DNA from 3 places in the Priestia sp. JSM ZJ58 genome. Region 1 is predicted to be linked to each of the others. Evidence: riboswitches for the same ligand, from Rfam matches in the RefSeq annotation. Region 1 holds a riboswitch; each other region holds the start of a gene.
What was found. A riboswitch is a leader RNA that binds a small molecule or an ion and turns the genes downstream of it on or off. The one in region 1 is predicted to bind lysine.
Positions count from the first base shown of each region.

Region 2: linked by a shared signal. The riboswitch ahead of ACH6EI_RS11690 (amino acid permease) and the one ahead of ACH6EI_RS00880 (aspartate kinase) in region 1 are both predicted to bind lysine.
Region 3: linked by a shared signal. The riboswitch ahead of lysA (diaminopimelate decarboxylase) and the one ahead of ACH6EI_RS00880 (aspartate kinase) in region 1 are both predicted to bind lysine.

Region 1 covers NZ_JBISEM010000001.1:177,413-182,423, forward strand. Annotated here, with positions in the region: gene trxA (thioredoxin) at 1-104, shown strand, start outside; gene uvrC (excinuclease ABC subunit UvrC) at 328-2,094, shown strand; lysine riboswitch at 2,160-2,337, shown strand; gene ACH6EI_RS00880 (aspartate kinase) at 2,479-3,711, shown strand; gene ACH6EI_RS00885 (YslB family protein) at 3,763-4,290, opposite strand; gene ACH6EI_RS00890 (succinate dehydrogenase cytochrome b558 subunit) at 4,780-5,011, shown strand, end outside.
Region 2 covers NZ_JBISEM010000001.1:2,188,881-2,193,891, forward strand. Annotated here, with positions in the region: gene ACH6EI_RS11670 (cupin domain-containing protein) at 1-238, shown strand, start outside; gene ACH6EI_RS11675 (cysteine hydrolase family protein) at 260-844, shown strand; gene ACH6EI_RS11680 (GNAT family N-acetyltransferase) at 939-1,430, shown strand; gene ACH6EI_RS11685 (hypothetical protein) at 1,534-1,902, shown strand; gene ACH6EI_RS11690 (amino acid permease) at 1,939-3,378, opposite strand; lysine riboswitch at 3,481-3,665, opposite strand; TPP riboswitch at 3,839-3,939, shown strand; gene thiT (energy-coupled thiamine transporter ThiT) at 3,972-4,580, shown strand; gene ACH6EI_RS11700 (ethanolamine ammonia-lyase reactivating factor EutA) at 4,737-5,011, shown strand, end outside.
Region 3 covers NZ_JBISEM010000001.1:2,388,831-2,393,841, reverse strand. Annotated here, with positions in the region: gene ACH6EI_RS12730 (hypothetical protein) at 1-41, opposite strand, end outside; gene ACH6EI_RS12725 (dicarboxylate/amino acid:cation symporter) at 180-1,442, opposite strand; gene lysA (diaminopimelate decarboxylase) at 1,493-2,821, opposite strand; lysine riboswitch at 2,960-3,142, opposite strand; gene ACH6EI_RS12715 (CBO0543 family protein) at 3,209-3,721, opposite strand; gene ACH6EI_RS12710 (NAD(P)/FAD-dependent oxidoreductase) at 4,060-5,011, shown strand, end outside.

The DNA of each region.
Region 1 (5,011 bases):
GTATCCCAACTTTAGTATTATTCAAAGATGGAGAGAAAGTTGATCAAGTAGTTGGTTTCCAACCAAAAGAAGCATTAACAGAATTAATTAATAAACACGCGTAAGTCAAAACCTAGCTCAGGCTAGGTTTTTTTCTTTTTCTCCACTTTTTCTCTTTTGGGAATACTTTTATTTAGCGAATATGCGTTCGTTTGTTTTATACTAGATGTAAGGAACACCGCCATAAATCCAGCTTATGTACATGTATTAAGACAGGAAAGAATGTAGGTTACGCTTCATAAGCGATTGTATAGATGGACAGAGTAAGAGAAGAGGAAGGAGAAAAGTATGAACGATTATTTAAAAGAAAAGCTGGCTATTTTACCGGATCAGCCCGGCTGTTACTTGATGAAAGATAAATATGGAACGGTCATTTACGTAGGAAAAGCAAAAGTATTAAAAAATCGAGTACGTTCCTACTTTACCGGATCTCATGACGGAAAGACGCTTCGACTTGTAAACGACATTGTCGACTTTGAATATATCGTCACATCTTCTAATTTAGAAGCGCTTATTTTAGAAATGAATTTAATTAAAAAGCATGACCCAAAATACAATATTATGCTTAAAGATGATAAGGGCTATCCGTTTATTAAGATTACAGCTGAAAAACAGCCCCGACTTGTTATTACAAGAAAAATAAAAAAAGATAAAGGGAAATACTTCGGTCCTTATCCTAATGTTCAAGCAGCAAATGAAACAAAGCGGCTTCTTGATCGCATTTATCCGTTAAGAAAGTGCTCCACTATGCCAGATAGGCCTTGTTTGTATTACCATATCGGGCAATGTCTAGCTCCTTGCGTAAAAGAGGTAAAAGAAGAGCAAAACAAACAAATTATTGAAAATATCACGCGGTTTTTAAATGGTGGATATGAGCATGTCAAAACAGAGTTAACTGAAAAAATGTTAAAAGCTTCAGAAGAACTTGACTTTGAACGGGCTAAAGAATACCGAGATCAAATTGCTCATATCGAAGCGACAATGGAAAAGCAAAAAGTAACGTTTAATGATTTTGTTAATCGAGATGTGTTTGGCTATTCTTACGATAAAGGCTGGATGTGTGTTCAAGTTTTCTTTATTCGCCAAGGGAAATTAATTGAGCGAGAAGTTTCTATGTTTCCTTTTTATAAAGAGCCAGAAGAAGATTTCTTAACTTTTATCGGTCAGTTTTATGCCAAAAATATTAAGCCAAAAGAAGTGATGGTTCCAGCAACGATTGATGCAGAGTTAGCTGAGAAGTTAGTAGAAGTAGAGGTTCAGCATCCAAAGCGAGGCAAAAAGAAAGAATTAGTAGAACTTGCGTGTAAAAATGCAAAAATTGCGCTCGGTGAAAAATTCTATTTAATTGAACGAGATGAAGAGCGTACAGTTGGCGCAGTTGAACGGTTAGGAGAAGAGCTTGGAATTGCCGCTCCTTATCGGATTGAAGCATTTGATAACTCAAATATTCAAGGAACAGACCCAGTTTCTGCGATGATTGTTTTTGTTGATGGGAAACCGGAAAAGAAAGAATATCGCAAATATAAAATTAAGACGGTAAAGGGACCAGATGATTACAGTTCCATGAGGGAAGTCGTTCGCAGACGGTATTCCAGAGCATTAAAAGAAGGTCTTCCGCTTCCGGATTTAATTGTTGTAGATGGAGGCAAAGGGCATTTAGCTGCAGTACAGGACGTTCTCGAAAATGAATTGGGACTTTTAGTGCCTACAGCAGGTCTTGTCAAAGATGATAAGCACAGAACCTCCAATCTGATGATTGGTGAGCCTCCTCAAATCATACCGCTTGAACGCAATAGTCAAGAATTTTATTTGCTTCAGCGAATTCAAGATGAAGTTCACCGCTTTGCGATTACCTTCCACCGTCAAGTGCGCTCTAAGTCCGCTTTTCAGTCAGTTCTGGACGACATTCCGGGAGTGGGAGAAAAGCGTAAAAAAGCTTTGTTAAAGCATTTTGGTTCGGTGAAAAAATTGAAAGAAGCAACGATTGAAGATATTCGAAATTCAGGTGTTCCTCAGAACATTGCTGAAAAAATTTATGAAACATTGCAAAAATAGTCTTGAAATAATAGAAAATATTTGATAAGCTATTAACTAATTTCATACGACACTTCATCAAATGAAGTGAAGATAGAGGTGCAAATTTAATCAGTACGCATCAGGAAGGGTATGAGCCCTTATGAACGATGCGGAAAGGGAAATTTGCCGAAGTGAACATTACCTCATAGTAATGATTGCTGGTTCTGCGTTGAATAAACGTAGGATTGTCAAGATGTAGATTCTTGGAGAGCTATCTCACGGCAGTGGACGGTTATGTTTTATAATTTTCGTTCGTTAAGCAATGAGAGCTCATCTCATTGCTTTTTTTATTGTCTGAGTAAAAAAATTTAGCTTCTCATCATCCTGCATATGCAAATTTATTGAAAAGGAATGAACAAAATTATGGCATTAATCGTTCAAAAATTTGGTGGAACATCTGTTGGTTCTGTTGAACGTATTCAACATGTAGCAAACCGTGTTATTCAAGAAGCAGAGCGCGGTAACCAAGTAGTAGTTGTTGTATCGGCAATGGGCAAAACCACAGATGCACTGGTGAAATTAGCAAGTGATATTACGGACAGTCCAAGTAAACGCGAAATGGATATGCTTCTTACAACTGGAGAACAAGTAACGATTTCCCTGTTAACAATGGCTCTTCAATTCAAAGGTCATGAAGCCACTTCGCTAACAGGTTGGCAAGCTGGTATCCAGACAGAAGCAGTTCACAGCAATGCACGAATCCAGCACATTGACACGACTCGTATTCAAAGCCAATTAGATAGAGGTCGAATCGTAGTAGTAGCTGGATTCCAAGGCTGTTCAGAAGATGGAAGCATTACAACATTAGGTCGAGGCGGCTCTGACACGACGGCAGTAGCTCTTGCCGCGGCACTAAAAGCTGCAAAATGTGATATTTATACAGACGTAACAGGAGTGTTTACGACGGATCCGCGCTACGTAGAAGATGCTCGTAAACTTCATTCTATTTCATATGACGAAATGTTAGAATTAGCCAATTTAGGAGCAGGGGTGCTGCATCCGCGCGCTGTTGAGTTTGCAAAAAATTATCAGGTACCGCTAGAAGTGCGTTCAAGCTTAGAAAACGAGAATGGAACGATTGTTGAGGAGGAAGTTTCAATGGAACAAAACTTAGTCGTAAGAGGAATTGCGTTTGAAGATAATATTTCACGGGTGACAATTGAAGGGTTAAACAACGAGTTACAAACTCTTTCTACTATTTTTACAGCATTAGCAAAAGAACAGTTAAACGTGGATATTATTATTCAAAACGTAACGGCTAATAATCGCCTCTCTATCTCATTTTCTATTAAAACTGTAGACGTAGAAGCTGCTCTTGCCGTCTTAAAAGAGTATAAATCTACTTTGGGGTATACGCGTATTGAACATGAAAGCGGTCTGGCTAAAGTATCGATTGTGGGATCTGGCATGATTTCTAATCCAGGTGTTGCAGCCGAAATGTTTGAAGTGCTGGCAGGAGAGAAAATTGAAGTGAAGATGGTCAGCACGTCTGAAATTAAAGTATCTACAGTTGTACCGCATGCTGATATGGTAAAAGCTGTTGAGACGCTTCACGTAGCATTTGAATTAGAAGAGCAGCAGGCAGTGCAAGTATAAAGAAGAGAAAAAAGACGTGGTATCTCCACGTCTTTTATATATACGTATTTCTTACTTTTTATAACGCTCCGCACGGGTTTCGGTAGGTAAGATATCTTTTCGGTCCCACTGCACGGAAATCAGCACTTTTCCGTTCTTTTCTTTAGGTGTTAAGTAGGCTTCTGTTAGGCAGTTGTTTTGACGCTGAATCTGTTCAGCCACAAATCCTGACTCAAGATGAAATGAACAAGTTTCCTGCTGAAATCTTTTGCTGACCACATCACCTGATAACTCAAGCTCTAGTGAATATTTATCTTTTTTGGCAAGCGTCAGTGTTCCCCAGGAAGCTGCTTTAAAAAAAGCGACGATTTCATCCATTGTATTTAATGGATATTTACGCGCAAGGTGTTTTCCTGCCCAGTATGAGATGGTATTCGTTTCGTCTCCAAGAAGCTCTGGAATCAACACGTCACGCAAAAGACTGTATCCAAAATATGGAACGTGATCAAGAGCTCTCTCTGTTTCAGCTGCGGCATTAGGTTCTAATGTTTCCATCGTCTCTTCAAGTTCTTGCTGTGATTCTGTTTGTAAATTGCTCATGCTTTCCCCTCTTTCTTTACTACTATTATATACAAATCTAAAAAACCTCTCACGCATTTTTTTAATAAAATGTAAGAGGATCTTTATTATGGTAAAAAGAGTTAGATGTAAAGATAAAAAATCCATAAAATTACTTTTAAAAGGGTACTTTTACCTGTGTAAATGTTTTGTGAACTTGTTTACAATAAAAGTATAAAGTAAACGCTTACTTAACTGTGGCAAGCGATATTATAATAGAAAGAAAAAATCTTTAACATCAATGTAGTAAGCGTTAACAAATATAAAATTTTATAAATTTATATTTTATAGAAGATTTAAACATCTTGCCTTGACGCTCTTAATCGATGGGAGTAAAATTAACCTGTCACATACTTTATTAGGAAATGCAAAGGTTTTCATTTCCTGTATTCACGATTAATCTATTTGTCTAGTGGGAGTAAGAAAGTTCTTCACAAACTATGTTCATTTAACTAAGGGGGGTCTACGCAGATGGCGGCAAACAGAGAGTTTCAATATCGGAGAATCCATTCACTACTTGGAGTAATACCAATCGGGATTTTCTTAACACAGCATTTAGTTGTGAATCATTTCGCGACAAAGGGAGAAGAATCATTTAATCAAGCAGCTCACTTCATGGAGAGCTTACCTTTCCGCTATGCTCTAGAAATTTTCATTATTTTCTTACCAATCGTTTTTCACGCAATATACGGTCTTTACATCG
Region 2 (5,011 bases), 2.0 Mb from region 1:
TCCGGCGTATACTGGATACGTTGAAGTACAGCACGATATTGCTTTTCAAACACATCCGTCTCATACGCATCCAACTGATGAAATTCTTCATATCCTTGAAGGATCTATTTACTTTACAGTTGAACGTGATACGGTTCTATGTCAGGCCGGAGATCGGATACATTTACCGAAACAAACGGTTCATTCTTCAAAAGCCGGTCCTGATGGATGCACATACGTTATTTCCATTTTAAAATAAAGACGAAAGAAGATGATGCTTATGCTACGTTCCCGGCCAGTGTTGCTACTTATCGATGTACAAGAAGGGTTTTATTCACCCCAGTGGGGAGAAAGAAACAATTTAGATGCAGAAAAGAATATGCTGACGCTACTGCAAGCATGGAGGCGCCAAGACTATCCTGTCATTCACGTGCAGCATGCATCAGAAAATCCAGACTCTCCTTTACATCCAAGTTCAAAGGGGTTTCAGTTCAAAGAAGGATTTGGTCCACAAGAAGACGAATACTTAATTCGCAAGCACGTGAACAGCTGTTTCATTGGAACAGAGCTAGATAGCTATTTAAAAGCAAATGGCTATGATACGCTTATCTTAATAGGACTAACTACTAATCACTGCGTCTCTACGACTGCGCGCATGGCTGGAAATCTAGGGTATAGGACGTATGTTGTGAACGATGCAACGGCCTGTTTTGATTGTATGTCCTACGATGGAAAAACCAGACTTCTTGCAGAAGATGTACATACATTCGCACTGTCTTCCTTGCACGGAGAGTTTGCAACGGTCGTTTCTACAAAAGAGACTCTTCAAGTCCTTCAAACCTTTCAATATGCCCAAAACCAATAACCGATGTGCATGCGCACATCGGTTTTTTATGTAGATTATGTTTCTTAAAAGAAGTAAAATAAAGATAATTCTATACTATAAGGAGTTTGTACATATGATCATTCGTTATGCTAAAGAAGAAGATTTACCTATGCTTGTTGAAATTTATAATCAATCCGTTCAAACAAGTGCTGCTACTTTTGACTTAACGCCTGTAACAGTAGAACAAAGAAGGGGCTGGTTTAATAATCATATTAGCAATGAACTTTTTCCACTTATTGTCGCGGAAAAAGATGGAGTAGTAGCGGGCTATGCTTCGCTTTCCTCGTATCGAGATAAAGAAGCGTACATTCAAACAGTAGAGCTATCGATTTATATTGATAAAAATCAACAAGGGCATGGTATTGGGAAACAGCTTATGAAGCGCATTTTGGAATTAGCTAAAGAGCTCGACCATCACGTTGTCATTTCAGGAATTACAAAAGGGAATGATATCAGTATCAAAATGCATGAGCAATTTAATTTTACATTTTGCGGAGAGTTTAAAGAAGTGGGCTGGAAATTTGATCAGTGGCAAGATGTACTTTTTTATCAGCTTATTTTATAAGATGTATGACACCTTTACACATTGTAACGTTTTAGTTTCATGTGTAAAGGTTATTAAAATAATAAGTTGTTTTATTATTTTAATACGAAAGGTGTTAGCTATCATGAGTACACATTTTCAATATCAACATCTAAGAGCTGTGCCGAAAAAATGGTCCCAAAATGAACTGCATATCCAGCTGAATAGAATCAAACACAATTCTGAACTATCTACTATAGCAGCAGATCCGCTTTTTCATCTGTTAGAATGTACCCGTTCAGGCCTTCAAACTAAACAAGAAATCATAGACTACATCCAAACCATTCCTAATCACCAACTTCCATCTTTTGCAACTCATTTAAGCAGGTTAATTCAGCGTATTTATTATATCGAAGCTGCTGATTACTATAACCGTCCCCTCAAAGGTTATATGCTTGTTATGAAAAACCAATCCGCTTATATATCTCTTCATTTTGCCGATCAGCTCATATAAAAAAAGCTCTCTATTCAAAAGAATAGAGAGCTTTTTTTATTCGTATTTTTTCACTGTTACTTGACATTCTTTTAACGGGATAAGCTTCGACTTTTTCGTCCATTTGTATCCTAACCAAACAATTAAGAATAAAGGAAGTCCGATATAAGAAACAAGTACACCGTACCAGTCAATCGAGTCACCCATAAACGCCGAATAGTTTTGGCCTAAAATAACAACGGCACATAAAATAAAGGCAAAGATAGGGCCAAATGGGAAAAGTTTTGCATGATATGGAAGTTCACTCAAATCATGACCTTGAGCAACAAATGCTCTTCTAAAACGATAGTGGCTGATCGCAATTCCTAACCAAGCAATAAAACCAGACATACCAGAAGCGTTAAGTAACCACGTATATACCGCACCGTCTCCAAAAAATGAAGCACCAAATGCAAGTGTACCGACAAGTGCCGTTGCGATTAAGGCATTAACTGGAACGCCTCGTTTATTCACTTTTGCTAAGAACCTTGGTGCTTTTCCATCTTTCGCTAAGTTCCACAGCATACGCGTAGAAGCATACATTCCTGAGTTACCAGCAGATAAAACAGCTGTTAAAATAACGGCATTAATCGCTGATGCTGCAAACGCCAGACCTGCTCGTTCGAATATTAAAGTAAACGGACTTACTCGCACGTCATCACTTGCTAATGAATTCGCTGTGTATGGAATAAGCATTCCAATAACAAAAATAGCTAAAATATAAAATAACAAGATGCGCCAGAAGACTTGTTTAACTGCGCGAGGAACCGTTTTTTCCGGATCTTCACTTTCTCCAGCTGCGACTCCAAGCAACTCTGTTCCTTGGAATGAAAAACCAGCTGCCATAAAGATACCTAGTACAGTGAAGAATCCACCGTGAATCGGTCCATCACCAAGCGTGAAGTTTTTAAAACCTGGTGCTTCATTGTTAAAGATACCAAAAATCATCATAATACCAATAACTAAAAAGATAATAACCGTTATTACTTTAATTAACGAAAACCAAAATTCAGATTCACCAAATCCTTTTACAGAAAGGTAGTTAAGCCCAAACATAATTAATAAAAACAGGGCACTCCATAAAATAGAAGAAGAGTTCGGGAACCAAAATTTCATAATAAGGGCTCCAGCAGATAATTCAGCTGCAATCGTAATAGCCCAGTTATACCAGTAGTTCCAGCCGAGAGCGAAACCAAAGGATGGATCTACAAAACGAGACGCATACGTACTAAATGAACCAGCTTCAGGCATATAAGCTGCGAGCTCTGCTAGACTGGTCATCAAAAAGTAAACCATTACGCCAATAATAGCGTAAGCTAAAAGCGCTCCCCCAGGTCCTGCTGTGTGAATTGCTCCACCACTTGCTAGGAATAAGCCGGTTCCGATGGCTCCTCCTAATGAAATCATCGTTAAGTGGCGAGATTTCAACCCACGTTTTAATTCTTGCTGCTCTTGCATAGATAAATACTCCTTTCGAATGTACGGAAAGAGACGGGATAACATAAAAAAAGCCCGCAGTATATGTGCGCGCTTTTAAATCTGAAAACCGCGTCAACCTTCCGTGAAGATAGCTCTTCACATCACTCGCATGATGTGACAGTTCTGTTCCTGTTCGGAGACAGCCCCAGCTTAAATCAACCGAGAAGTGATTTAAACTTCGGCAATTTTTCCTTTCAAGCAACATCCTCAATGTTCTCTGCATTTCCGTTACTTTACTATTAAAAACTGCGACCTCTACCTCATCGATTAGGATGAGGGTTTTTTATATTCAATTGACATAAAAGAAGTATAACAAATACTAAAACGATTGTCATTATAAAAATAGATTCAGAAAATAGAAACATCTTTGAAATCTCTCGAATCTATTTTGTTACGTATGGTATAATAAACATTGTCTTTATACTACATAAATATCCAAACGTACCACAGGGGGAGCCGCCGTGCTGAGAGTGAACGAAATGTTCAGACCCTTCGAACCTGTTAGTTAACGCTAGCGTAGGAATGTGGGAATAGTAGCATATATTTGCTTACTCCTGTGTAAACCGTTTGATATGAATGATTCAAAAACAGGAGTGAGAAACGTGAATAAAGCATTACCTTTACAGGCTAAAATTGAAATAGCTATTTTTGCAGCATTGGCTTTTTTGATTGATCTTTTACCTTCTATAAAAATTGCAATAGGTGTAAGCATTTCGTTCTCTATGGTTCCTATCTTTATTATGTGTTTTCGATGGGGAGTTAAAGGAGGAGCTTTATCTGGATTTCTATGGGGAATATTACAACTAGCTTTAGGAAATGCGTATATTTTAACCCCGTTGCAAGCTTTTATAGAGTATATTATCGCTGTTACCTTTATTGGATTTGGCGGGATTTTCTCTAGTTCTATTAAAGGATATTTAGCTAATAATCAAAGATCAAAAGCTTTCTTTTTTATTATCTTATCTTTAATTATAGGAAGTTTTGCTCGTTATTTTTGCCATTTTATTGCAGGTTTAATATTTTGGGGATTTGCTGCACCAAAAGGAATGCCTGTTCTATGGTATTCTTTCTCCATGAATGGGATTTCGATGATTGGGTCGTTGCTATCATGTCTAATTATCCTTTCACTGTTAATCCCATCGGCATCAAGAATGATTGTAACTAAATCACACTCATCATAAGAAAAAAGACTAAATCTGCCAAGATTTAGTCTTTTTTCTTATTTGTCACCTTTGTTTACACAAAAGTGTGTCAGGTTTGATAACATAGTTAGTGAAATATTCAAAAAACTGTTTTATGATAGTCAACATATTCAAACGAGATAAAGGATTGATCGTATGCTACAGAAATGGATCACGAGCATAGGTTTAGATATTGGAACAAGCACAACAAAACTGATTGTAAGCAAACTGTTAATAGCAAATCAACAAAATCAGTTTACGCTGCCAGGCTGTCAAATTATTGATCGTCGCGTAACGTATGCAAGTTCCATCTATACAACACCTATGGTAAACGAGGTGGAAATCGATGTTCGAAGGTTAACGCTATTACTAGAAAAAGAGTACAAAAAAGCAGGGATCTCCTTAGATCAAGTGGAGGCGGGTGCTGTGAT
Region 3 (5,011 bases), 2.2 Mb from region 1:
TTCGGTTGATTCTTCTTTGAACCTCCTGCAGCGTTACTCATTAGACGACACCTCCAGTCCGGTTATGAAACATACCTATAGAATGTGCGTATTTACAAACTTTATACACGGCTATCGATATTACTGCACACGAAAAAAGCAAAGGGAGAGTCACTAAGACTGTTCCCTTTGCTTTTTTACTAGGCGACTTTATCGGTGGTGATAATTTTGTTAATCCAGTCTTTTCCTTCTGTAAACCTTGTAACAAGCATCGCTGTTACTGTATTTCCCGTACTGTTTAAGAGCGTAGCAGGGGCGTCAATAATTGTGGAAATGACCGCAATGATGGGCAGAACTTCTGGCGAAAATCCGTAAATTGTAATGATTAACATTTCGCCAATCATACCGCCTCCAGGAATTGCTCCCATTACGGCTCCAACTAAAAAGGCTACGCCTAATATGCTCAAAATACTCGTAGCAGACGTCATATCTTTGCCGAACAAACTGAATAAGAAAACAATTTTTAGAATACCACCGATAACAGAACCATCTTTATGGGTGTTTGCTCCTAATGGAATCACTGTTTCAGCAATATCCAGCGGCACACCCATTTTCTTTGTTGCGTCTAAATTGACTGGAATAGATGCCGCGGAAGAACAGGTAGCAATAGCAGTGATAGAAGGAGCAGCTGCATTTTTCCAAAACAGCTTAATTCCTGCTTTACCGCCAGCAATCCATGCGTATAGCGTAAAGAAGCCAAAATAGTAAACGATTGCAATTAATAAATAAAGAATAAATGCTCTAGCATACCCTTGCAAGATCTTTGGTCCAAGTTCTCCTACTACAGTAGCAAAATAGCACCCTAAACCAATTGGAGCATAGTACATGACAATTTTAACGACTTTCATCGATACTTCTTGACCCGAAGTCAGAAATTTCGCCATAGGCTGTCCTTTTTCACCAGCCATCGTGGTAGCAATACCGAAGATAACGGCAAAGACAATTAATTGTAAAATATGCTCTTTCGAAAATAACTGAACAAAATCAGGTACAGTAAATGTACTAACAAGCTGATTTAAAAGCGTCATTTTTTCAGCTGTATTTTCACTGTCACCCATTAATTCTTTAATGGCAGAAGTATCTACGTTGTGCAGCGGATTGTAAAGTGATGCGCCTAAAAAGCCTAGAACGGCTGAAACAGCAGCAGTGGCGACAAACACAACGGCGATACCTAGCATAATTTTACCAAGACGTTTCATTTCGTTCATGTTTGCGATTGCCGAAGCCACACTAAAAAAGACAAGGGGAACGATAATCATGAACATTAAATTAAGAAACAAATCACCAAAGGGCTTTACGACTGCCACATCGGGCCCGATAGCATATCCTGCTATCCCGCCAATTAAAATAGCGAGAAGCAGAATAAGCGATGATCTGTACGTTTTAAATACACTTAAAACCATATAGATTTCCTCCAAACAACAATAGCTTCTTTACTACGCAAGAACAGCTATCATTTGCTCATTGCATACGTAGTAACGACTGGCTTTACATCTTTACGCACCAAATCTTCGTATGTTTCTCGCTCTACAGCAAGACGAGCTTCTCCATTTTTCACAAATACAACAGCAGGGCGCGGAATACGGTTGTAATTGCTAGCCATTGAATAGTTGTAGGCACCTGTAGAGGATACTGCTAGTAAATCTCCTTGATTAACGCGCGGTAAATCGATATCCCAAATAAGCATATCTCCTGATTCACAGCATTTCCCCGCAATTGATACTGTTTCATCTTTTTTATCCGTCACTCTATTAGCCAAGACAGCTTCATGTTTTGCATCGTAAAGAGCAGGACGGATATTATCGGTCATACCGCCATCAATTCCTACGTATTTGCGTACACCTGGAATCTCCTTCGTTGAGCCGATTGTATAAAGCGTTGTACCTGCTTCTCCTACGATGCTTCTTCCAGGCTCAATCCAGACTTCCGGAAGGGTATAATTCTGTTCAGTTAACGTGCGGCTTAGCTTTTCTGTCAGTGCATCTACATAATACTCAACTGGAAGTGGAGAGTCGCTTTCGGTATAACGAATACCAAAACCACCACCTACGTTTAAAACTTTTACTTCAAATTCCATTTTATCACGAATACTGAATAAGAAATCAGTTAAAATATCAATGGCGCGAGAAAAACCATCTACTTCAAAAATTTGCGAACCAATATGACAATGAATGCCTAAAAGATCGTAGTAAGGCTTTTCTAATGCAGAACTTACCGCTTTCATAGCCTGGTCATTGGAAAGACCAAATCCAAACTTGGAGTCTTCCTGTCCGGTCATAATATACTCATGTGTGTGGGCTTCAATCCCTGGAGTAACACGCAGAAGAATAGATGCTTTCTGTTTGCGCTCAGCTGCTAAGGCATGTAAAACTTCAAGTTCGGTAAAGTTATCCACAACAAAACAGCCAATATTCGCATCAAGAGCCATTTCAATTTCTTCAATCGTTTTGTTATTTCCGTGAAAATGAATGCGTTCAGCTGGATATCCCGCTTCAAGAGCTGTAAATAATTCGCCTCCTGAGACCACATCTAATGACATATCAAGCTTCGTTAAAAGGCTAGCCATTTCCATACAAAGAAACGCTTTCCCTGCATAGGCGATTTGATATGAAAATCCGCTTCTTTGAAAGGCTGAATGGAAGGCCTTGCATTTCGTCTCAATTAATTCTTGATCGTAGATGTATAGGGGAGTGCCGTATTGTTTTTTCAGTTCGACCGTATCACACTGCCCAATTTCTAAATGATTGCTGCTGTTAATTTTACTCGTTCCATGTAAGTACATAATCCGTATCCCTCCATTTAAATCATTCAACTATAACTTTGATGGTCAGTAGAAAAACACAAAAAAGACCCGTGAAGTGATGTTCACGCGTCTTGGTTTCATAATAATAAAGTATTATTACATTCTAGGCATCAACATCTCTTCAATAGCTCTCCACAAACCAAGTGGTTTGTGACAGCTCAGCATTTATTCAATACTGAACCAGTATATGAACACAATGGATGTTTATATACTTCGGCACGAAATCCCTTTTACTTATCTTCACAGACTCCATTAGTCTCCAATAAGTGACTCTTGATTTCATGCACCTCTATTCTCAGAGAGGAAAATTATATTTAAATGTAACTCCTATTATATTTCCTTTTCCTCTGTCTAGTCAATGAAAAGTTAAGGCATAGGAATATCAAAGAAGGTAAATAAAAAAGCTATGAAGCTTCCAGATAGAATCCAAGCAGCCAGCGCTGTCTTCTGATGAATGATTAAAAGTGAGAACGTGACAATATTGAAGAGAAAAGAACATAGCAGCGACCATCCATAATGATGAGTGATACTGTGATTAACATAAGCAATGAACTCAATCACAGTAAATAAAAGCGCCCATAAAAGAATCCACCACAGCCGGCCGCTTACATGCAGCGGCAGCCTTCCTAAAAAAACCGGTATAACAAACGGATAAATAATTAAGGTTATTCCAAGAGAAACCATTAGGTGATCGGGTAGAAAAAGATGATCAATACCAACAGGGTGAAATACCCATACGCGGTGATGAAACAGCAGCACTTCATAAAGCAAATTCCCCGTGACCCAAAACAGCAAAGTAGGGTAGTATTCTTGATACCTTCGCCACTTGCCAAATAGTAAACCAAGAATGATAAAAAATAATACAAATGAAGATTGCATACGCTCTCCTTAAAATAATGGTTATTTCTTTTTATTTACATATTATAGTGGTTTTATTCTTTCATTTTTTTATTCAGCACCTATAATAGAAAAGCCGTAAGCCACAGCGTTAAAGACGTACTACCACTATTTATGGCTTTCTTCACCCTGTTATAATCTTGGTAAAAGAACTTCTACCGCTTTTGCTTACGAGACTAAAGGAGCTATATGTCAAAGTCAGCAAGGCTTAAAAATAAGCTTAAAATAGCTTCGCCTAGTATGTGACTTCTTTTTTTGCTATGCTAAAATTGCATACATATAGCATGAGAATACTAGAAGAAAGAAAAGGGTGTTTCGGTATGAAAACATACATCGTAGTTGGAGCTGGGGTACTTGGAGCTTCTACGGCATATCATTTAGCAAAAGCAGGAGCAGATGTGACATTGATAGATCGCAAGGATGCTGGTCAAGCTACTGATGCAGCAGCAGGAATTGTTTGTCCGTGGCTTTCGCAGCGTCGAAATAAAGCATGGTACCGCTTAGCAAAAGGCGGCGCCAAGTACTATCAAACATTAATTCAGCAATTAGAAGAAGATGGAGAAACGGATACGGGATATAAGCGAGTAGGAGCAATTAGTTTACACACTGATGAACAAAAGCTTAAAAAAATGGAAGAACGAGCATATAAGCGTCGGGAAGAAGCCCCCGAAATAGGCGAGATTACACGTTTATCCGCTAAAGAAACACAGGCTTTGTTTCCGGCTCTTTCGGAAGAATACAGTTCAGTTCATATTAGTGGAGCCGCTCGCGTTAACGGAAAAGCTCTTCGAAACGCACTTGTGAATGCAGCGAAGAAAAACGGTGCAAAAATAATAGAAGGAAACGCAGAACTACTTTATGAAAATAATCGAGTAACGGGCGTTGCCGTAAATGGACAAACCCTTCTAGCAAGTACAACAATCGTGACAGCAGGAGCGTGGGCAAATCAATTACTAGAGCCTCTTGGAGTGAAATTTTTAGCAAGCTTTCAAAAAGCGCAAATTGTCCACTTGCATCTTCCTGATTTAGATACAAAAGACTGGCCCGTTGTAATGCCTCCAAGCGACCAATATATTCTTTCGTTTGAACAAGGTCAAATTGTCATAGGAGCAACACATGAAAACGACACGGGTTATGACTTGAGAGTAACGGCTGGGGGGCTTCATGAAATTTTTTCAAAGGCCTTATTAATTGCTCCTGGCTTAACAGAAAGCACAGTCTTAGAAACAAGGGTAGGGTTTCGACCATTTACTCCAGGCTTCTTGCCAGTCA